3 regions of the Burkholderia vietnamiensis LMG 10929 genome follow, and region 1 is predicted to be linked to each of the others. Evidence: predicted binding sites of a transcription regulator. Region 1 holds the regulator's gene; each other region holds the start of a gene.
What was found. Region 1 encodes FliA, which starts transcription of late flagellar genes. Its sites were predicted from a motif close to CTAAAGTTTNNNNNNNNNNNGCCGNTA; they were not measured.

Region 2: fliS (flagellar export chaperone FliS) is a predicted target of FliA. The motif match lies at 4,566-4,592, and genes of this name have one in related genera.
Region 3: flgM (flagellar biosynthesis anti-sigma factor FlgM) is a predicted target of FliA. The motif match lies at 2,738-2,764, and genes of this name have one in related genera.

The regions. Positions count from the first base shown of each region.
Region 1 is NZ_CP009631.1:600,228-607,075, forward strand. Features, by position in the region: gene ahcY (adenosylhomocysteinase) at 146-1,564, opposite strand; S-adenosyl-L-homocysteine riboswitch at 1,599-1,714, opposite strand; gene AK36_RS12775 (RNA polymerase sigma factor FliA) at 1,809-2,543, opposite strand; gene AK36_RS12780 (MinD/ParA family ATP-binding protein) at 2,566-3,384, opposite strand; gene flhF (flagellar biosynthesis GTPase FlhF) at 3,377-5,167, opposite strand; gene flhA (flagellar biosynthesis protein FlhA) at 5,164-6,848, opposite strand, start outside.
Region 2 is NZ_CP009631.1:917,041-923,888, forward strand. Features, by position in the region: gene fliI (flagellar protein export ATPase FliI) at 1-526, opposite strand, end outside; gene fliH (flagellar assembly protein FliH) at 520-1,200, opposite strand; gene fliG (flagellar motor switch protein FliG) at 1,193-2,188, opposite strand; gene fliF (flagellar basal-body MS-ring/collar protein FliF) at 2,178-3,941, opposite strand; gene fliE (flagellar hook-basal body complex protein FliE) at 4,190-4,534, shown strand; gene fliS (flagellar export chaperone FliS) at 4,668-5,102, shown strand; gene AK36_RS14195 (flagellar protein FliT) at 5,099-5,431, shown strand; gene fliK (flagellar hook-length control protein FliK) at 5,514-6,848, shown strand, end outside.
Region 3 is NZ_CP009631.1:956,322-963,169, forward strand. Features, by position in the region: gene AK36_RS14355 (M24 family metallopeptidase) at 1-1,782, shown strand, start outside; gene AK36_RS14360 (flagella synthesis protein FlgN) at 1,850-2,290, opposite strand; gene flgM (flagellar biosynthesis anti-sigma factor FlgM) at 2,376-2,708, opposite strand; gene flgA (flagellar basal body P-ring formation chaperone FlgA) at 2,827-4,119, opposite strand; gene flgB (flagellar basal body rod protein FlgB) at 4,325-4,813, shown strand; gene flgC (flagellar basal body rod protein FlgC) at 4,854-5,279, shown strand; gene AK36_RS14385 (flagellar hook assembly protein FlgD) at 5,354-6,100, shown strand; gene flgE (flagellar hook protein FlgE) at 6,129-6,848, shown strand, end outside.

The DNA.
Region 1 (6,848 bases):
GATCTGGACGGTCAGTGCATCGGGTCGGCGCCGCCGGCCGCGCCGCGCGCGAGCGCACGCGGCGTGACGAGCGGCGCTCCGGCGCCGCGCCGCCGCACCGCGCACGGCCGAAACGGCACGCACGCGGCGCGGCGGCGGCGGTGCATCAGTAGCGGTAGTGGTTCGGCTTGAACGGGCCGTCCTTCTCCACGCCGATGTACGCGGCCTGCTCGTCGGACAGCACGGACAGGTTCGCGCCGATGCGCGCGAGGTGCAGGCGCGCAACCTTCTCGTCGAGATGCTTCGGCAGCACGTAGACCTTGTTCTCGTACTGTTCGCCGCGCGTGAACAGCTCGATCTGCGCGAGCGTCTGGTTCGCGAACGAGTTCGACATCACGAACGACGGGTGGCCGGTCGCGCAGCCGAGGTTCACCAGGCGGCCTTCGGCCAGCAGGATCACGCGCTTGCCGTCCGGGAAGATGATGTGGTCGACCTGCGGCTTGATGTTTTCCCACTGGTACTGGCGGGTCGACGCGACGTCGATTTCCGAGTCGAAGTGACCGATGTTGCAGACGATCGCGTTGTGACGCATCGCCTTCATGTGATCGTGGTTGATCACGTGGTAGTTGCCGGTCGCCGTCACGAAGATGTCGGCCTTGTCGGCCGCGTATTCCATCGTCACGACGCGGTAGCCTTCCATCGCCGCCTGCAGCGCGCAGATCGGATCGATTTCGGTGACCCACACGGTCGCGCCCAGGCCGCGCAGCGACTGCGCGCAGCCCTTGCCCACGTCGCCGTAGCCCGCGACGACCGCGACCTTGCCCGCGATCATCACGTCGGTGGCGCGCTTGATGCCGTCGACGAGCGATTCGCGGCAGCCGTACAGGTTGTCGAACTTCGACTTGGTGACCGAGTCGTTCACGTTGAACGCCGGGAACGGCAGGCGGCCGTCCTTTTCCATCTGGTACAGGCGGTGCACGCCCGTCGTCGTCTCTTCGGTCACGCCCTTGATGTGCGCGAGGCGCTTCGAGTACCAGTTCGCGTCGATGTCGAGGTGCTTCGCGATCGACTTGTACAGCGCGACTTCTTCCTCGTTGGTCGGCTTCGCGATCACCGAACGGTCCTGCTCGGCCTTCGAGCCGAGGATCAGCAGCAGCGTCGCATCGCCGCCGTCGTCCAGGATCATGTTCGCGAATTCGCCGTTCGGCCATTCGAAGATGCGGTGCGAGAACTCCCAGTATTCGTCGAGCGATTCGCCCTTGAACGCGAACACCGGCGTGCCGGTCTCGACAATCGCGGCGGCCGCGTGGTCCTGCGTCGAGAAGATGTTGCACGAGGCCCAGCGGACTTCGGCGCCGAGCGCCTTCAGCGTCTCGATCAGCACGCCGGTCTGGATCGTCATGTGCAGCGAACCGGCGATGCGCGCGCCCTTCAGCGGCTGCTGCGCCTTGTATTCGTCGCGAATCTGCACGAGGCCCGGCATTTCGGTCTCGGCGATGTTCAGCTCCTTGCGGCCCCAGCCGGCAAGCGCCATGTCGGCGACGACGTAATCGTTGGAAACTTGCGAATCGATAATGGCGTTCATCACGCCCTCCTTTCTAAAAAAGTTCTAGAAATTGGTGACGTGAGCGCCGTTCAGGAAGCGGAGCCGGCGCGAATTTCGCCGCACGGCTGCTTGGTGAAGCTTTCCGAGCCTGGCGGACACAGGCGGTCCGTCGCAACGCTCCTCGGAAAACGGGAAGGATTGTAGCAAATCGTGGCGAGAAATGGGGGGTTGGGCGGGCGGCCGCACGCGCGGCGTCGGCGCGCGCGACGCCCGCCGCTGCCGCTCAGTTCTCCGCGCCGACCCACGCCTGCTCGCGCAGCCGCGCGCGCAGGCGCGCGACCGCCTGGCTGTGCAGCTGGCACACGCGCGACTCGCTCACTTCGAGCACCGCGCCGATCTCGCGCAGATTCAGCCCGCGCTCGTAGTACAGCGACATCAGCAGCTTCTCGCGCTCGGGCAGCCGGTCGATCGCATCGACCAGCGCGCCGCGCAGATGGTCGTCGAGCAGCGCCGACAGCGGATCGGCGTGATCGACGCGATAGCGGTCGAGGAACGGCTCGTCGTCGGCCGCGCGGTCGAAATCCTCGTAGTAGATCAGCTGGCTGCCGTGCAGGTCCTGCAGCATCTCCTGATATTCGTCGAGCGGCATCTTCAGGTGCTGCGCGATCTCGGCCTCGCTCGCCGAGCGGCCGAGCTGCTGCTCGACCTGGTGCACCGCGTGTTCGACCTCGCGCGACGTCTTGCGCAGGCTGCGCGGCAGCCAGTCGTTGCTGCGCAGCTCGTCGAGCATCGCGCCGCGGATGCGCTGGGTCGCGTAGGTTTCGAACTGCGCGCCCTGGTCTTCCTTGTAGCGGCCGGCCGCGTCCATCAGGCCGATCATGCCGGCCTGGATCAGGTCGTCGAGGTCCACGCTCGCCGGCATCTTCGCGACGAGCTGCAGGCCCAGGCGCCGCACGAGCGGCGCGTATTGCGCGAGCACGTCGGCCTGGGTCATCTTTCCTTGAGCGTTGTACATCATGGCTCTCTCCTTGCGGTGGCGCTCACGCGGCGTGCGCCGCACCGGCCTCGTAAGACGGCTTGCCGCCCCCGTGCACGGCGCGGCCGGAGCCGGGGCGCGGGCGCATCGGCCAGTACAGCAGGTCGCCGGCGATCTGCCGGTAGTCGCGCGCGGCGACCGACGACGGGAACGCGTCGACCGCGGTATGCATCAGCTCGCGCGCGTGCTCGACGAGCGGATCGGCGCTCACGCAGCCGGCATCGGCGATCGACACCGTCAGGTAGCGGCTCGCGACGCCCGCGAGGTTGTCGAAGGCGGTCTTCGCGTCCGCGTGGCTGCCGACGTGATTGGTCAGCACGCGGAACTGCGCGACCGCGTGCGCGAAATGCAGGCGCTTCATGCACGCGTATGCCTCGGTGATCGCCTGCGCGGCCACGCGCGTGACGATCAGCACGTCGTGCGCCTCGCGCGCGAGCGCGGAGAACGCGCCGTCCGCGCCGAGCTGCGCATCGACCAGCACGATGTCGGCCTGGCCGTCGACGAAGTCGCTCAGCTGCTCGTCGCTGTAGCCGTCGCGTGCGAAGCCCGCGGCCGCGCACAGCGCGAAGCCGGCCGGCGTACGCGTGCGGTCGCCGTCGCGCAGCCATGCGCCCGCGAGCGTCGCCGTGGCCGAATGCACGTCGGTGCGCTCGTCGACGACGAGCACGTCCTTGCCCAGCGCGCTCAGCGCCGCTGCCAGATTCACGACGGCCGCCGTGCAGCCGACGCCCAGCGGGCCGCCCGTCACCGCGACGATGCGCGACGCCCGCCCGGCCAGCAAGCGCCGGAGTCCTTCGGCCTGGTCGATGATCCGTTTATCCAAATCGCACCTCGTGCAGTTCGGCGGTGGACCGCGCGGTCAGCGCGGACAGCAGCGTCGGCATGTCCTCGTCCTGCGGCACGAACGGCGAGCCGTCGCGCGGCACGCAGAACGCGCTCTTCAGCAGGAACCGGGTCGACGCGACGTACAGGTTTTCCGGCACCTTCTGGCCGGTCGACACGTAGTGGACCGGCAGCTTGTAGCGGATCACCGTGTCGAGCACGCCGCCGAGATGGGTCGCCTCGTCGAGCTTGGTCAGGATGCAGCCGGCCAGATCGGGCGTCGGCCCGTGCGGATGCTCGCCCGCGCTGCGGTAGGCCTGAACGACTTCGTTGAGCGTGTCGCCGTGGCTCGTCGCGTTCAGCAGCAACAGGCGCTGCACCGGTGCGTTCGCGCCGTGCAGCATCGCGATCTGGTCGGACAGCGCGCGATCGCGCTGGCTCATGCCGATCGTGTCGATCAGCACGATGTGCTTGTTGCGCAGCTCGGACAGCGCGAGCGCGAGGTCGCCCGCGTCCTTCACCGCATGCACCGGCACGCCGAGGATCTTGCCGAAGATGCGCAATTGCTCGTGGCCGCCGATCCGGTAGCTGTCGGTGGTCAGCAGCGCGACCTTGCTCGCGCCGAAGCGCATCACGCAGCGCGCGGCGAGCTTCGCGGTGGTGGTGGTCTTGCCGACGCCCGTCGGCCCCATCAGCGCGAACACGCCGCCGCGCTCCATCAGCGCGTCTTCGCTTTCGAGCACCGGCAGGTTGGCGGCGAGTACCGATTGCGCCCATTCGGCCGCCTGTTCGAAGCTCCGCGCGCCGTCGCCGGACGGCAGGTTGTCGACCAGCATCCGCACCAGCTGCGCGGAAAAGCCGGCCGAGAACAGATGCTTGGTCAGCGCGCCGTGCACCGGGCTGCGGCGCTGGCGGTCATGCCACATCAGGCTGTCGAACTGCTCCTCCATCATCCCGCGCATCGCGCCGAGCTCGTTCATCACCGTGTCGTTGACGATGCTTTCGATCCGCACCTTCACCGCATCGGCCACCGCGGCGGCCGCATCGGCGGGCAGGCGCGTGCGCTCGGCCGGCTTCTCGGCGCGGGCGTCGTTCGCACGCGCAGGCGGCGCCATCCGGCGCTCGGCATCGCGCACGATGTCGCGCGCCCAGCCGGCCGGCGCCGCGGGTGCCGCGTCGTGGCGTGCACGCGTGGGCGCGGCGGGCGCGGCCGGCGCGCCCTGCAGGCGGGCGTTGAGCGCTTCGCGCTGCTGCGTGAGGCGCTTCGCATGCTCGACGAGCCATGCGGCCGGTTCGGCCGGCGCTGCGGCGGGCGCGCCGGCGGCCGGCGCCGACGCCGGCTCGGCCGACGACGCTGCCGCGGCGCTCGACTGCGCCTCGGCGTGGTGGGCGGCATCGAAGGCGGCCGCTTCGGACGTCTGGATCGTGTCGGCGCTCGCGCCGAACACCGACGAGAACACGTCGGGCAGCCCGCCGTCGCCGGCTGCGTAGGGATTGACGGCCGGATTGACGACCGGGCGCGGGAACGTCGCGCCGGGGCGCGTCACGATGCCCGGCACGGCGGCGGCCGGCACCGATTCCGGCATGCGCGGCACGGCGGCGCGCACGCGTGCGGCGGCCTGCGGCGCGACCGCGGCGAGATCCGAGTCGGCGAGTGCGACGATTTCGACGCTGCCGTCATCGAGCGTGCGGTTCGACAGCACGACGGCATCGGCGCCGAGTGCCTCGCGCACGAGACGCAGCGCGTCGCGGCTCGTCGCGCCGGTGAATTTGCGAATGTTCAAGCGGAACCCCCGATGACGTTAACGACTTTGATCGTGCGTGTGTCCGGCACTTCGGCGTACGACAGCACTTTCAGTTGCGGCAGGCTGCGGCGCAGGAAGCGCGCGAGCATCGCGCGCAGCGCGTGCTGCACCAGCAGCACCGGCGGCAGCCCGAGATTCTGTTGACGCAGCATCGCCTGTTGCGTGCCGGTCAGAAGGTTGTGCGCGAGGCCGGGCTCGAGGCCCGGGTTCGCGCCGGTCGCGAGCGCCTGCGACAGCACGCGCTCGAGATTCGAGTCGAGGCCCATCACCTGCATCTCGCCCGCGCCCGGATACCACTGCTGCGTGATCGCACGGCCGAGCGACAGGCGCACCGCGGCGGTGATCTCGTACGCGTCGCCGCGGCCCGCGTGCTCGGACACGGACTCGAGGATCGTGCGCATGTCGCGGATCGGCACGCCTTCCTCGAGCAGGTTCTGCAGCACTTTCTGCAGCGTGGTGAGCGAGATCGTCTTCGGGATCAGGTCCTCGACGAGCGACGGCGCGTCCTTGCCGGTGCGCTCGACGAGCGACTGCACTTCCTGACGGCCGAGCAGCTCGGCCGCGTGCTGCACCACCAGATGGTTCAGGTGCGTCGCGACCACCGTGCTCGCGTCGACCACGGTGTAGCCGTACACCTGCGCCTGTTCGCGCATCGCGACGTCGATCCACACGGCCGGCAGCCCGAACGCCGGGTCCTGCGTCACCGCGCCGGGCAGCGCGGCCGTCACCTGGCCGGGGTTGATCGCGAGCCACTGGCCCGGGAACACTTCGCCCGCGCCGATCTCGACGCCCTTCAGCGCGATCCGGTATGCGTTCGGCCGCAGCTCGAGGTTGTCGCGAATGTGGATCACCGGCGGCAGGAAGCCGATCTCCTGCGCGAACTTCTTGCGGATGCTCTTGATGCGCTTGAGCAGCTCGCCGTCGCTGTTCTTGTCGACCAGCGGAATCAGCCGGTAGCCGACTTCGAGGCCGAGCGGGTCGATCAGCTGCACGTCGTCCCAGGTCGCCTCGTGGCTGTCGCTCGGCAGCGCGGCGGGCGGCGCGATCTCGGTCACGTCGCCGGCCGCCTTGCGGGCCGCCGCGCGGCGCACCTGCGTGCGCGCCAGCCAGATCGCGCCGCCGCCGAGGGCGAGGAACGCGAAGTGCGGCATGCCGGGGATCAGGCCCATCAGCACGATGATCGCGCCGGTGATGGTCAGCACGCGCGGGTTGGTGAACAGCTGGCCGGTGATCTGCGTGCCGATGTCCTCGTCGGTCGCGACGCGCGACACGATCACGCCGGCCGCCGTCGAAATCACGAGCGACGGGATCTGCGCGACGAGGCCGTCGCCGATCGTCAGCAGCGTGTAGTTGGTGCCGGCCGCCGCGAAGCTCATGTCGTGCTGGACCATCCCGACGATCAGCCCGCCGATCACGTTGATCGCCATGATGATCAGGCCGGCGATCGCGTCGCCGCGCACGAACTTCGACGCGCCGTCCATCGACCCGTAGAACTCGGCTTCCTGCGCGACGGCCTGGCGGCGCTTGCGCGCCTGCTCTTCGTTGATGAGGCCCGCGTTGAGGTCGGCGTCGATCGCCATCTGCTTGCCGGGCATCGCGTCGAGCGTGAAGCGCGCGGACACTTCGGCGATCCGCCCCGCGCCCTTCGTGATCACCATGA
Region 2 (6,848 bases), 320 kb from region 1:
CCGACGCGTCGACGACGCGCCCGAGCATTTCCCAGCCGACCGGCAGCCGTTTCGCGCCCGCGAGCGGATCGGCGACGGGGGCGGCTTCGAGCGGCCACACGCGCGCGCCGGGCAACACGCCGGCCACGTCGGTGGTCGGCATCAGGAACAGGCGCTCGCCGGAGAAGCCGACGACTTCCGCTTGCGCGTACGGCAGCGTGCTGCCGGGGGGCAGCTCGATCGTGCATTCGGCGCCGACCGACAGCCGCAGGCCGATCGCTTCGAGCACGAGCCCCGCCGCGCGCGTGAGGCGCCCGCAGGGCCGCAGCGGCAGCGCGCGCTGGCTGCGCGTCGCGAGCGTGTGCAGATGCGTGCGCCAATGTTCGAGGTGCGGATTGTGCGGCGCGTGCCGCGTGTCGGCCGGCGCGCTCGCGGCGGCGGGCTCTGCGCCCGGCGCGCCTTCTGGCCCGAACGACGCGAGCGCGAGTTCGCGCTCGAGCGGCGTCAAGCCGTCGTGCGCGAGCTGCTCGGGCGAGCGCGTCACCACGTGCTCACCTTGCCGATCGCGGCGGCGACGCGCTGCCAGCGGGTGGGCAGCGTCGCGTCGACCTCGCCGGTGGCGGCGTGCGCGCGGCAGCCGCCGCGTTCGATCGACGCGTCGGTGCGCACGCTCCAGCCGAGCGTGTCGAGATCGTCCTGCAGATAGGCTTCGACGACGGGCAGGTCGGCCGGATTCACGACGAGATGCGGGGCGCCGGACAGCGCCGGTTCGGCGGCGAGCACGTCGCGCACGGCCGCGACCAGCGCGGCGGGATCGTGCTTCACGTGCTGACGCACGACCTGCTGCGCGATGTCGAGCGCGAGCTGCGCGAGATCGGACGCGAGATCGTGCTCGGCCTGCGACACGGCCTCGCGAAACGATACGGCCAGCGCGGCAAGCTGCGCGGCCTGCTCGCGGGCTTCGGCCTGGCCGGCCGCATAGCCCTGCTCGCGGCCCTGCTCGAAGCCGGCCTGGTAGCCGCGCGCCTGGCCGTCGACGTGGCCGGCCGCGTGGCCTTCCGCATGGGCGGCGTCGCGCACGCGCTGCAGTTCCTCGGCGAGCGCGGCGGCCGCGGCGGCCGCGTCGTCGGGCGGCGGAGGCGGCGGGGGCGGGTCGAACGACGCCATCTCCCACCGCTGGTACGCGGTGAGCGTGGCGCGATCGCGCGCGGCATCAGACATATGCGTCTTCCGCCTTGCCGCCTAGCACGATCTGGCCGCTCTCGGCGAGGTTGCGCACGATCTGCAGGATGCGGCGCTGCTGCGTCTCGACTTCGGACACGCGCACCGGGCCGCGCGCGTCGAGATCCTCGGCGAGCAGCTCGGCTGCGCGCTGCGACATGTTCGCGAGGAACTTCTGGCGCAGCGCGGGCGGCGCGCCCTTCAGCGCGATGATCAGCGTCTCGGATTCGACTTCCTTCAGCACCATCTGGATCGCGCGATCCTCGAGGTCGAGCAGGTTCTCGAACACGAACATCTGGTCGACGATCTTCTGCGCGAGATCGGCGTCGTACTGGCGCACGTTTTCGAGCACGCCTTCCTCATGATGGCTCGTCATGAAGTTCAGGATCTCGGCCGCGGTGCGGATGCCGCCCATCGGGCTGCGCTTCAGGTTGTCGCTGCCGGACAGCAGGCCGGTCAGCACGTCGTCGAGCTCGCGCAGCGCGGCCGGCTGGATGCCGTCGAGCGTCGCGATCCGCAGCAGCACGTCGTTGCGCAGCCGTTCGGTGAAGCACGACGCGATTTCCGACGCCTGGTCGCGGTCGAGGTGCACGAGGATCGTCGCGATGATCTGCGGATGCTCGTTCTTGATCAGCTCGGCGACGGCGGCCGAATCCATCCACTTCAGGCCTTCGATGCCGCTCGTGTCGCTGCCCTGCAGGATCCGGTCGATCAGCACGCCGGCCTTGTCCTCGCCGAGCGCCTTGGTCAGCACCGAGCGGATGTAGTCGCCGGAATCGAGCGACAGCGCGGTGTGCTGCTCCGCTTCGCGCGCGAACTCCTGCAGCACTTCCTCGACCTGCTCGCGCGTGACGTTCTTCAGCGCGGCCATCGCGGCGCCGATCTTCTGCACCTCGCGCGGCGCGAGGAACTTGAATACTTCAGCGGCCTCTTCCTCGCCGATCGACATCAGCAGGAGCGCGCTCTTGTTCAGGCCTTCAGCGTTCATCGGACACCCAGTTCTTCACGACGGTGGCGACGATCTTCGGATCCTGGCGGGCGATCGTGCGCGCGTAGTCGAGGTTGCGTTCGTAGCGGTTCTTCTCGTTCTCGAAGCCGAGCAGCATCGGATCGGGCTCGGCGGCCGCCTCCGGCGCGGGCAGGCCGTCGAGCACGACCGTGTCCTCCGGCGCCGCGAGCGCCGGCGCGGGCGGCTCGGGCGGCGGGAACGCGCGGCGCATCGCCGGGCGCACGAACATGAAGTAGAGCGCCGCCGCGGCCGCCGCGATGCCGAGCCACTTCGCGGCTTCCTTCGCCATCTCGATCATGTCCGGCTGGCGCCACCACGGCAGGTCGGCGTACGGGTCGTTCGCGGTCGAGAACGCGCTGTTCACGACGTTCACCGAGTCGCCGCGCTTCTCGTCGTAGCCCATCGCGTCCTTCACGAGCTGCTCGATCTGCGCGAGCTTCGCGGGCGGCAGCGGCTGCATCGTCACGTGGCCCTTCGCGTCGGCCACCGGCTGATAGTTGACGACCACCGCGACCGACAGCCGCTTCACGTTGCCCATCGGCTGCTCGACGTGGCGGATCGTCTTGTCGAGCTCGTAGTTGGTCGTCTGGTCCTTGCGGTCGCTCACCGGCGTCGACTGCGGCCCGCTCTGGCCGTTGCCCGCGACGATCGGCGCGGACGCCGGCTGCGGCGGCGTGTTCGACAGCGCGCCCGGCACGCCCGACGCGCCGCCCTGCGCGAGTTCGGTCGCGCTGCTGGTCTGCTGGCTGCGGATCGCGGCCTGCTGCGGCGTGCCGTTCGGGCCGTAGCTTTCCGAGGTCTGTTCGAGCTTCGAGAAATCGATGTCCGCGCTGACCTGCGAGCGCGCGTTGCCGGTGCCGAAGATCGGCGCGAGGATCGAATCGATGCGCTTCTGCGTATTGCGCTCGACCTGCTGCACGTACTTGAGCTGGCTCGCGTCGAGGCCGGACGCCGAGGCCGGCTGCGTCAGCAGGTTGCCGTCCTGGTCGACGATCGTCACGTTCTTCGCCGGCATGTCGGGCACGCCCGACGACACCATTCGCGTGATCGCCTGCACCTGGCCCTCGTCGAGCACGCGGCCGGGGTAGAGGTCGATGAACACCGACGCGCTCGGTGCTTCCTTGTCGCGCACGAACACCGACGGCTTCGGGATCGCGAGATGCACGCGCGCGCCGCGCACGGCGTTGATCGATTCGATCGTGCGCTGCAGCTCGCCTTCGAGCGCGCGCTGGTAGTTCACCTGCTCGGCGAACTGGCTGATGCCGAATTTCTGGTTGTCCATCAGCTCGAAGCCGACCGAGCCGCCCTTCGGCAGGCCCATCGCCGCGAGCTTCAGCCGCGTTTCGTGCACCTGGTTCGACGGCACCAGGATCGCGCCGCCGGCGTCGGCGAACTTGTAGGGAACGTTTGCCTGCTGGAGCGCGGCGATGATCGCGCCGCCGTCACGGTCGGACAGGTTGCTGTAGAGCACGCGATAGTCGGGCGTGCGGCTCCACAGCACGAGGGCGGTAATCGCGGCGATCGCAAACGCGACGGCGATCAGGAACGGCAGCTTCGGGTTGCCCTTCATCCGTGCGATGCCCGGAATCCGTTCCGCGAAGCCGCCGAACCCGAAGTCAGCGCCGGCAGCGCCCGCGCCCGGCAACGCGGCGGCCGCGGTTGCGCCTGGCACCGGGCCGGCGAGGCCCGTGCGAGCGTCGGGGTTGATCAGCGAGTTGGCCTGCGAATCCATGCGAGGAGTTTCTCCGGAGCGGGACGACTGAGCCGCTCAGGCGAGCGGACGGACAATGACACGATGCGATTATCGGGACCGGAGCGCGACTCCGATCGCCCGAAAAGAGCCGGGTTTCCCCCGTACTTTCTCGGCTTTGGCGCGGGCCGCGCTGCTATCCTTTTTCGCTATCCGGCATGGTGCGCATGGTGCGGCGCCGGCGGGTCGCCCGGGACGTCCGGGTCTCTTCTCTTGTGTCTGGGGACAGCATGGTTGCCAACGTCAGCGGAATCGGGTCGGTATTGCAACAAATGCAGGCGATGGCCGCGCAGGCGAACGGCGGCGTGGCCAGCCCGGCGGCGGCGCTCGCCGGCTCGGGCGCGGCCACGGCGGGGACCTTCGCGAGCGCGATGAAGGCGTCGCTCGACAAGATCAGCGGCGACCAGCAACATGCGCTCGGCGAGGCCCGCGCGTTCGAGGTCGGCGCGGCGAACGTGTCGCTGAACGACGTGATGGTCGACATGCAGAAGGCCAACATCGGCTTCCAGTTCGGCCTCCAGGTCCGCAACAAGCTGGTGAGCGCTTACAACGAGGTCATGCAGATGTCGGTGTGATGTCCCGCGGGCGGGGCGGCCGCGTGCGCGCCTAAAGGTTTTCAATTCCCTTCCGATAACTCCGGAACAGGGCCGCGTCGTGCGATGCAGGGCGGCGGCTACCGCATAGCCAACGCATCACAAGGAGAAGCGCATGTTTTCGCCAGGGCACGCTGGAGCCAGCGCATACGCGCGCGTCGGCGTCGAGACGGGCGTGATGGGCGCGTCGCCGCACCGGCTGATCGCGATGCTGTATCAGGGCGCGCGCCAGGCGATCGCACTGGGGCGCATGCATTTGCAGCAGGGCAACGTGGCCGCTCGCGGCGAAGCGATCGGCAAAGCCATCTCGATCGTCGAGAGCGGGCTGCAGGCGTCGCTGAACCGCGACGTCGGCGGCGAGATCGCCGCGCGGCTCGACGCGCTGTACACCTACATGGGCCGCCGGCTGCTGCAGGCCAACGCGCAGGGCAGCGACGCGATGCTGGTCGAGGTCGACGGGCTGCTCGCCACGCTCGAGGAAGCTTGGACGGGCATTGCGCCCGAAGTCGCCCGGATGGCCGCGCAGCAGGCTGCGGATGCGGCCAGATGAACGGCAAGGCCCAATACTTCGCTAGCTACGAGGCGCTCGCGGCCGTGTCCGGCCAGATGCTGAGCGCTGCGCGCGCTGCCGACTGGAGCGTGTTGCCGGCGCTGCAGGTGGAGTTCCTGCGCCTCGTCGACGAGTTGAAGGAGGCCGCACCGGGCGTTGCGCTCGACGAGCCCGAGCGGGGCCGCAAGCTCGAATTGATTCGCCGGATCCTGGCCGACGACGCCGCGATCCGCGATCTCGCCAGCCCGGACATGGCCCGGCTGTCGGGGCTGTTCGAGGCGCGCCGCTCGAGCCGCGTATTGACCGATCTGTATCGCGCGCGCGGGTAAGGCCCGTTTGCCGGGGCGGCGCTTGCCGCGGGCCCCGATTCCGGATTTGCAACGAAGTGGCTGAGGTGAGCAGGCTCCGATCATGACCGGTATCGACCCCGTTGCGGCCGCCTTGCTGACGAGCCGCATCGACAGTCTGCTGACCACCGTGACGGCGCCCGCCGGCAGCGGCGCCGCGCAGGTCGGCACGCCGGGCGCCGGCGTGGCGTCGGCGGCGCCTGCGCTCGCGCAGCCGGCCGCGCCGCCCGCTTCGGCGCAGACCGCGCTGTCCGACGTCGCGCTGGTGCTCGATGCGATCTCGCGTTCGGGCGTCGTCGCGACGCCCGCGATCGCCGGGCGCGCACCGCTGCTGGCCGATCCGACCGTGCTGCTGAATGCGCTGACTGCGTCGCCCGACGGCGCGCAGCCGGGTGCGGCCGCTGCGGCGGCGTCTGCGCCTGCTTCGTCCTCGCCTGCTTCGTCTTCTTCTCCTTCTTCTTCAACGCCATCGGCCGCGACCGCCGCGAACGCCGCCGCGGCCGTGCGCGATACGCCCGCCGCGCCGCCCACGGCGGCGCTGCGCGCGGCGCTCGCGCAGGCCGTGAGCGAAAGCGGCCTGTTCTACGAATCGCATCTCGCGCAGTGGCTTGCCGGCCAGCGTCCGCTCGCCGCGCTGATGCGCGAACCGCAGGCGCGGCTCGCGACGGTGCCGGTGCAGACGGCCGCCGACGCCGCGCAGCACGACGCACCCGACCCGCTCGACGAACTGCTCGCGCAGCGCGCGCCGCTGCCGGCTGCGCGCGCCGCCGTGTCGTCCGGTGCGTCGGCGGCGGGCAGCGCCGCGCCGCATGCATCGATGCCGAACGCGTCGGCGGCCGCGCGCGGTGGTGCGCCGGGCGCGGCCGGCATGGCCGATCCGCTCGGCGAACTGCCCGACGCGCACTGGGCGACGCCCGCGCGCGCCGCGCTGGCCGCCGCGTCGGCCGATCCGCAGGCGCAGCCGCAGTCGTCGGCGGCCGTGCATCCGGCGGCCGTCGCGATCGTGAGGCAGCAACTCGATGCCCTCGCGACCGACCAGTTCCGCTGGACCGGCGAAGCATGGCCGGGCGCGCGGCTCGACTGGACGATCGAGCCGGACGACCCGGGCGGCCGTGCGCCGCGCGGCGGTGACGGCGACGCGGGCGACGGCATCGCGTGGCGCACGCGGCTCACGTTGACGCTGCCGTCGCTCGGCACCGTCGATGCCGAACTGGTGCTGAACGGCGCGCAACTGGTCGCGCGCCTGCGCGCGAATTCGGCCGGCGCGGGCCGGCTGACGCGCAACGAGGCCGCGCTGCGGCAGCGCTTCGAAGGCTCGGGGCTGCAGCTCGGCGGCCTGTCGATCCGCGCGGTCGGCGACGCGCCGGACGGCTTCGACGCGTTCGTCGCGCAGGCCGCC
Region 3 (6,848 bases), 360 kb from region 1:
GACGAGTACATCACCGAATACCTGCCGCGCTGCAACAACCCGCGCTATGCGCTGTCGGGCTTCGACGGCTCGGCCGGCTGCGGAATCTTCCTGAGCGCGGCGACGGCGCACGCGCTCGGCATCCCGCCGTTCGTGCTGTTCGTCGACGGCCGCTATCACCTGCAGGCCGAACGGCAGTGCGACCCGGCGCGCGTGCAGGTCGTGAAGCTCGGCATCGACGTGACGATCTGGCAGGCGCTCGCCGGCTGGCTGGTCACGCACGCGGCGCGGCTCGCGCGGGTCGGCTACGACGCGTGGCGGATCAGCATCGCGCAGCGCGACCGGCTGCTCGCGCAGACGCAGCCCGCGTCGCTCGACTGGGTGAGCCTCACGTCGCGCGAAATCGATCGCGCGATCGCGCTGCCGGGCTGGGTCGTCGAACGGCCGATCTTCGGGTTGCCGGAGGCGACGACCGGCGTGAGCGTCGCGCAGAACCTCGACGCGCTGAACGGCCGGCTCGCCGCGCACACCGCCACGGCGAGCGACACGGCGAGCGACACGGCGACCGCCACGGCGACCGCCACGACGAGCGACACGACGCCCCCCACGACTGCCTTCCTCACCTGCGCGTCCGACGATCTCGCCTATCTGCTGAACAGCCGCGGCTATCACATCCCGAATGCGTCGTCGCATCTCGGCTTCCTGTTCGTGCTCGGCGAGCAGGTCGCGCTGTTCCTGCCCGAAGGCTGCGACCGCTGTGCGGTCGACCTGCCGTCGTACCCGGCGTTGCACGTGATCCGGCGCGACTTCGCCGAACTGGAGCGCTTCCTCGCCCGCTTCGCCGTCGAGCACGTCTGCTACGGCTTCGAATCGGTCAACTGCGCGCTCGTCGAATCGGTGCGGCGCGTCTGGCCGCATGCGCGCCACGCCGATTTCAACCCGGTCGAGGCGCTGCGGGCGAGCAAGACGCCGGCGGCGCTCGAGCGCTTTCGCGATGCGTTCGCGCGCAGCTCGGCAGCGATCGCCGAGACGATGCGCTGGGCCAAGACCGGCGAGCCGGGACGGCGCCACACCGAATACGACCTGGCGCGCAAGATCAACGACGCGTACGGCGCGCGCTCGGCCGTCGCGCTGACGTTCCCGTCGATCGCCGCGAACGGCGCGAACAGCGCGTTCGCGCATTACACGGAGGCGAGCGCCGACGTCGAACTGACCGAGGGCGAACTCGTGCTGCTCGACAGCGGCGCGTACTACGACGCCGGCTTCGCGACCGACTGCACGCGCGTGGTGCTGCGTCGCACGCGAGCGGAGACGGTCGCGCAGCCGTGGCAGCGCGAAATCTACACGGTCGCGCTGAAGGCCTGCATCAAGGGGCTCGTCACGCGCTTCCCGAACACGGCGACGTGCGGCGACGTCGATGCGACGGTGCGCCAGGTGTGCCGCGACCACGGCTACGATTACGGCCACGGCACCGGTCACGGCGTCGGCATCCACGTGCACGAGGGCGGCGTGCGCTTCGCGCCCGGCGCGTCGTACGGGCTGGTGCCGAATGCGGTGATTTCGGTCGAACCGGGTATCTACCTGCCGGGCAAGGGCGGCGTGCGGATCGAGAACATCGTGATCGTCCACCCGGACGACGCCGAAGCGGGCACCGTCGCGTTCGAAAACCTCGTCACCGTGGGCTACGACTGGGACCTGATCGACGTCGCGCTGCTCGACGACGACGAGCGCGCGTATCTGCGCGACTACGAACGGCTTTGCGCGCAACGCGGCACGCAGGTCACCGCGTGTCCGTTGCTGTAAAGGAAGGGTAGTGCGGCGCGGCCGCGCATGATGCGACGGGGCGCCGGCGCTGCGGCGCGCGCGGCGCTCAGCGCATCAGCGCCGACACGCGTCCGTCCGGCCCGTAGACGCCGGCCGGCGCGGACGCCGAGCGCAGCACCGCGAGCGCGCGATCGTTGTAGTCCATCCGGATCCGGATCAGCATCCCGTTGGTCGCATTGGCCTGGCGCGCGCGTTCGGTGGCCTGCAGCAGCAGTTGCCAGCGGCCGGCGAGACGCGCGTCGCGCTCGGCGGCCTGATCCATGCCTTTCTTGCCGGCCGGAAAGCCGAGCGCCGACAGCTGCGCGTCGCGCGTGCGCTCGAGCTGCGCGAGCCGATCGATCAGCTCGCTCTTCTTTTCGACGATACCCGGCAGCATGTCGAGCGGCTGCGGCGTCGTCAGCGCCTTTTCTTCATACGCGAGCAGCGACGCGAACGCTTCGACCGTCGCGTGTTCGTCGTTGACCGTGGCCAGCAGCTCTTCTCTCATCGCGTCATGCTCGTCGCGCCGGCACGCGTTCCCGCATGCCGGCCATCCAGGGGACCGGTCAGGGCGTGACGGGCCCCGGGCCGGCTCAGTTGCTCTGCGAGCGCTGCCGTTGCAGCAGGTCGCGGGCGGTATTCAGTACGCCGTCGGCGATCTTGTTCACGTCGATCGTCAACGAGCCGTCCTTCAATGCGTCCTTGATCGACTGGACCAGCGCCGTGTTGATGTCGGCGCTGCCGGAGGCTGACAGCGAACGCAGCTGTCCCGACAGACCCGACAGGTTCACGCTCGTGTCGCCGCCGGTCGATCCAGCGTCGCCGGCCTGCGCGGACGACGACGAAGCCGCGCCGGATTGCGCGCGGGTCGCGCCGTTGCCGGTGGGCGCGAGTGGGCTCGGGTTCGGAGTGGAATCGATTTTCACGATGGTTTTCCTGTTCGGTTTGACCCAGATAACGGCCGGGCCGGCCCGAACTTTAGCATCGCGGGTGCGAAATTCTCCGAATAAACAATTCTTTGCAATGTTGCGGTGGGTTCGGTCCCTATAGCGGAATTTCCACCGTGCCGGCGTCCTTGACGATCGCCGTGACGATCTGACCGGCCGCCATCCTGACCCGCACCGACTGGCCCGGCGCCGCGTTCGCGAGCGCGTTGCCCTCGGCCGAGATCGTGAAACCGGGGCCGGCCGCGACCACCCGCACCGTCTGGCCGGCCGACACCGACGCGGCGCTCTTGAGCATGTCCTGGCGCAACGGCAGCCCGGCCGCGATCCGCGCGAGCGAGGTCGCGCCGATCGCCTGCGCCGGATCGGTGATCACCGCGAGCGGCAGCACCGTCAGGTCGCCGTTGCGGGCGATCAGGTCGGCGGCGGTGAGCGGCTCGCCCGGCGCGATCTGCCGCGCGGCGACGTAATAGGTGGCCTGCACGGTGACCTTCGCCTGCAGATAGACCGTCCACGGCCGCGCGCCCGCGCAGCGCACGCCGACCGTCGTGCGGCCCCACAGGCGCGCGCCGGTCGGCAGGAACGGCTCGAGCGTCGTGCATTCGGCGAGCCCGCGCGGAAACGCGGCGGCGACCGTCGTGGTGGTCTTGCCGGGCAGCCCCGCGATCTGCTGCTGCAGGAACGCGAGCGCGCTGCGCCGGATCGATTCGGGGTCTTGCTGGCCGGGCGGGGTCGCAGGCTGTGCCGCGGCGGCCGGCTGGGGCGCGGGCGCGGCAGGCGCCGGCGCAGCGTAAGCGGTGCGCACGGCGGCCGCGCGGGCGAAGGCCGGCCGCGTCGGGTTCGACGCCGGTTCGGGCGCGCCGGCGACGACGGTCGCCACGGCGCCCGGATCGGCAGCGCGCGGTGCGGCGTAGCGGGAACCGGCGAAATTGGAGGCGTTAGCGGCGTGCGCGGCATAGGCGCTGCTGACGGAATTGGCGCGCGCGTCCGCGTAGGCGGCGCGCGGTGCGACGCTCGGCACCGCAGCCGGCGCCGGGACGTCGACCACGACCATCGTGCCGGCCGGCTGCGCGGCAGGTGCAACCGTGCCCGCGCCGACCATGCCGGCACCGGCATTCCCGACCGGCGCCGCGCCGCTGCCCGCGACCGTTGCAACGCCCGCGCCGCCGCGGCCCGGTTGTCCCACGCCCGCCACGCCCGCCACGCCCGCCACGCCCGCCACGCTCGCATGGGCGAGCGCGGTCTCGACCGTCTCGCCGCGCCCCGGGATCACGATCATCGCGTCGTCCGCGTGCGCGCCCGGCGCCGCGAGCCACAACGCCGCGGCGAGCGCGAACGCACGCCGCACGCGCTTGCCGCGTGCGCCGTCGTTGCGAAGTGCGCTGCCTGTCATCGCCGTGTCCTCGAAACCGTTGATCCGATTCGCATTCTAGGCAGCGGGGCCGTCGCGCAAACGATGAATAGAGGGGGCCTTTGGCGCGTTATTCGTCCGATTGCGGGTTGTGCCGCACCCCTACCATCGGTGTCATGGAAAAAAGCCCCTTGGGTCGCCATCCGGCGCGGGGGGCGTGCAGCGCTTCATCTGGAGAGACGCACACATGCTGGACAAACTCGATGCCGAATTCGCGTTCGGCCGACAGGCGCTCGACGTGCGCGCCTATCGGCAGGAACTGTTGTCGTCGAACATCGCGAACGCCGACACGCCGGGCTATCAGGCGCGCGACGTCGATTTCGCGTCGGCGCTCGCGCGCTCGCTGAAGCAGACGGACGGCGGCCTCGCGCCGAGCAACGCCGCGCAACTGCCGATGGCGCAGCCGGCCGGCGTGACGAGCGGGATGACGATGGTGTCCACCGCGCCCGGCCACATGGCCGGCGCCGCGAAGCTGATCCCGACCGGCGGCCCGGCCGACGACTACGGTCGCGCGCAGTACCGGATGCCGCTGCAGCCGTCGCTCGACGGCAACACGGTCGACCTCGACGTCGAGCGCGTGCAATTCGCGAACAACGCGCTGCACTACGAGAGCGGCATGACCGTGATGACCCAGCAGATCAAGACGATGATCGCCGCGATCACGAGCAACCAGTAACGGCGCGCCCCGCCATCGAATCCGAGCACCAGGAGCCACCATGCCCTCGTTGATGAACATTTTCGGCGTCGCCGGTTCGGCGCTGTCCGCGCAATCGCAGCGCCTGAACGTCACCGCGTCGAACCTCGCGAACGCCGACAGCGCGACCGGCCCCGACGGCAAGCCGTACAAGGCCAAGCAGGTCGTGTTCGCGACCGACCCGCTCGGCGGCGCGCGCACCGCGTCCGGCCAGGGCGTGGGCGGCGTGCGCGTGACCAAGGTCGTCGACGACCCGTCGCCGATGAAGTCGACCTACGACCCCACGAACCCCGCCGCCGACGCGAACGGCTACGTGCAGATGCCGAACGTCGACCCGGTGCAGGAGATGGTGAACATGATCTCGGCGTCGCGCTCGTACCAGGCCAACGTCGAGACGCTGAACACCGCGAAGACGCTGATGCTCAAGACGCTGACGATCGGCACGTAAGCCGCGCGCCGCGCCAGATTCGACAGTTCCGACAGTTCCGACAGTTCCGACAGTTCCGACCCAAGGCCACCAGGATGACATCCTCCAACACGACGATCGGCAGCAACGGCACCAACGTGTCGACGTTGCCGACCGACACGATGAACACCAACAAAGTGTCGACGACCGGCACGTCGGCGAGCGACCTGCAGGCGACGTTCCTGAAGCTGCTCGTCACGCAGCTGCAGAACCAGGACCCGACCAGCCCGGTCGACAGCTCGCAGATGACGTCGCAGCTTGCGCAGATCAACACGGTCAGCGGCATCGCGCAGCTGAACTCGTCGCTGTCGTCGCTGTCGACGCAGCTCGCGGCCGGCCAGCAGACGCAGGCCGCGCTGCTGATCGGCACCAACGTGCTCGCGCCGGGCAACGACGTCTCGGTGAAGAGCGGCGCGGCGTCGCCGTTCGGCGTGTCGCTCGCGAACGACGTGTCGAACCTGACCATCACCGTGAAGAACAGCGCGGGCGTCGTCGTCAACACGATCGACGCGGGCAAGCAGTCGGCCGGCACGGTGCCGTTCAACTGGACGCCGACCGATGCGGCCGGCAATGCGCTGCCGGACGGCAAGTACACGGTGAGCGCGCAGTACACGGGCAGCGACGGCAAGACCTATGCGCCGACCGTGCTCGCGGCCGCGCAGGTACAGAGCGTCATCAAGCAGGCCGACGGCACCGCGGGGCTGGTGCTGTCGAACGGCACGACGGTGGGCTTGACCCAGGTCGCGTCGATTTTCCCGAACACCGCGTCGTCGTCGTCCGGCGGCACGACCACCACCAACTGATCCAGCTTTCTCGCAAACGGAGACCGAAATGGGTTATCAACAGGGTCTGAGCGGCCTCGCCGGCGCATCCAACGCGCTCGACGTGATCGGCAACAACATCGCGAACGCGAACACGGTCGGCTTCAAGTCGAGCACCGCGCAGTTCTCCGACATGTACGCGAACTCGATCGCGACGTCGGTCAACACGCAGATCGGGATCGGCACGACGCTCGGGTCGGTGCAGAAGCAGTTCGGCCAGGGCACGATCAACACGACGAATTCGTCGCTCGACGTCGCCATCAACGGCAACGGCTTCTTCCAGATGTCGAACAACGGCGTGACGACCTACTCGCGCGACGGCACGTTCCAGCGCGACAAGAACGGCTACATCGTCAACGCGCAGGGCATGAACCTGATGGGCTACGCGGCCGACAAGAATGGCGTGGTCAGCACCGCGCAGACCGTGCCGCTGCAGGCGCCGACGTCCAACATCGCGCCGACGCCGACCACCAAGATCGTCGGCCAGTTCAACCTGAACTCGCAGGACGTGGTGCCGACCAAGACGCCGTTCAACGCGACCGACAGCGCGACCTACAACTACTCGACCGCGATCCAGGTGTACGACTCGCTCGGCGGCTCGCAGGCGGTCAACATGTACTTCGTGAAGTCGGCGGCCGGTGCGTGGGAAGCGTACGCGGGCGTGCAGGGCGGCACGATGACCGATCTCGGCACGGTCAAGTTCGATTCGTCGGGCGCGATCACGAGCACG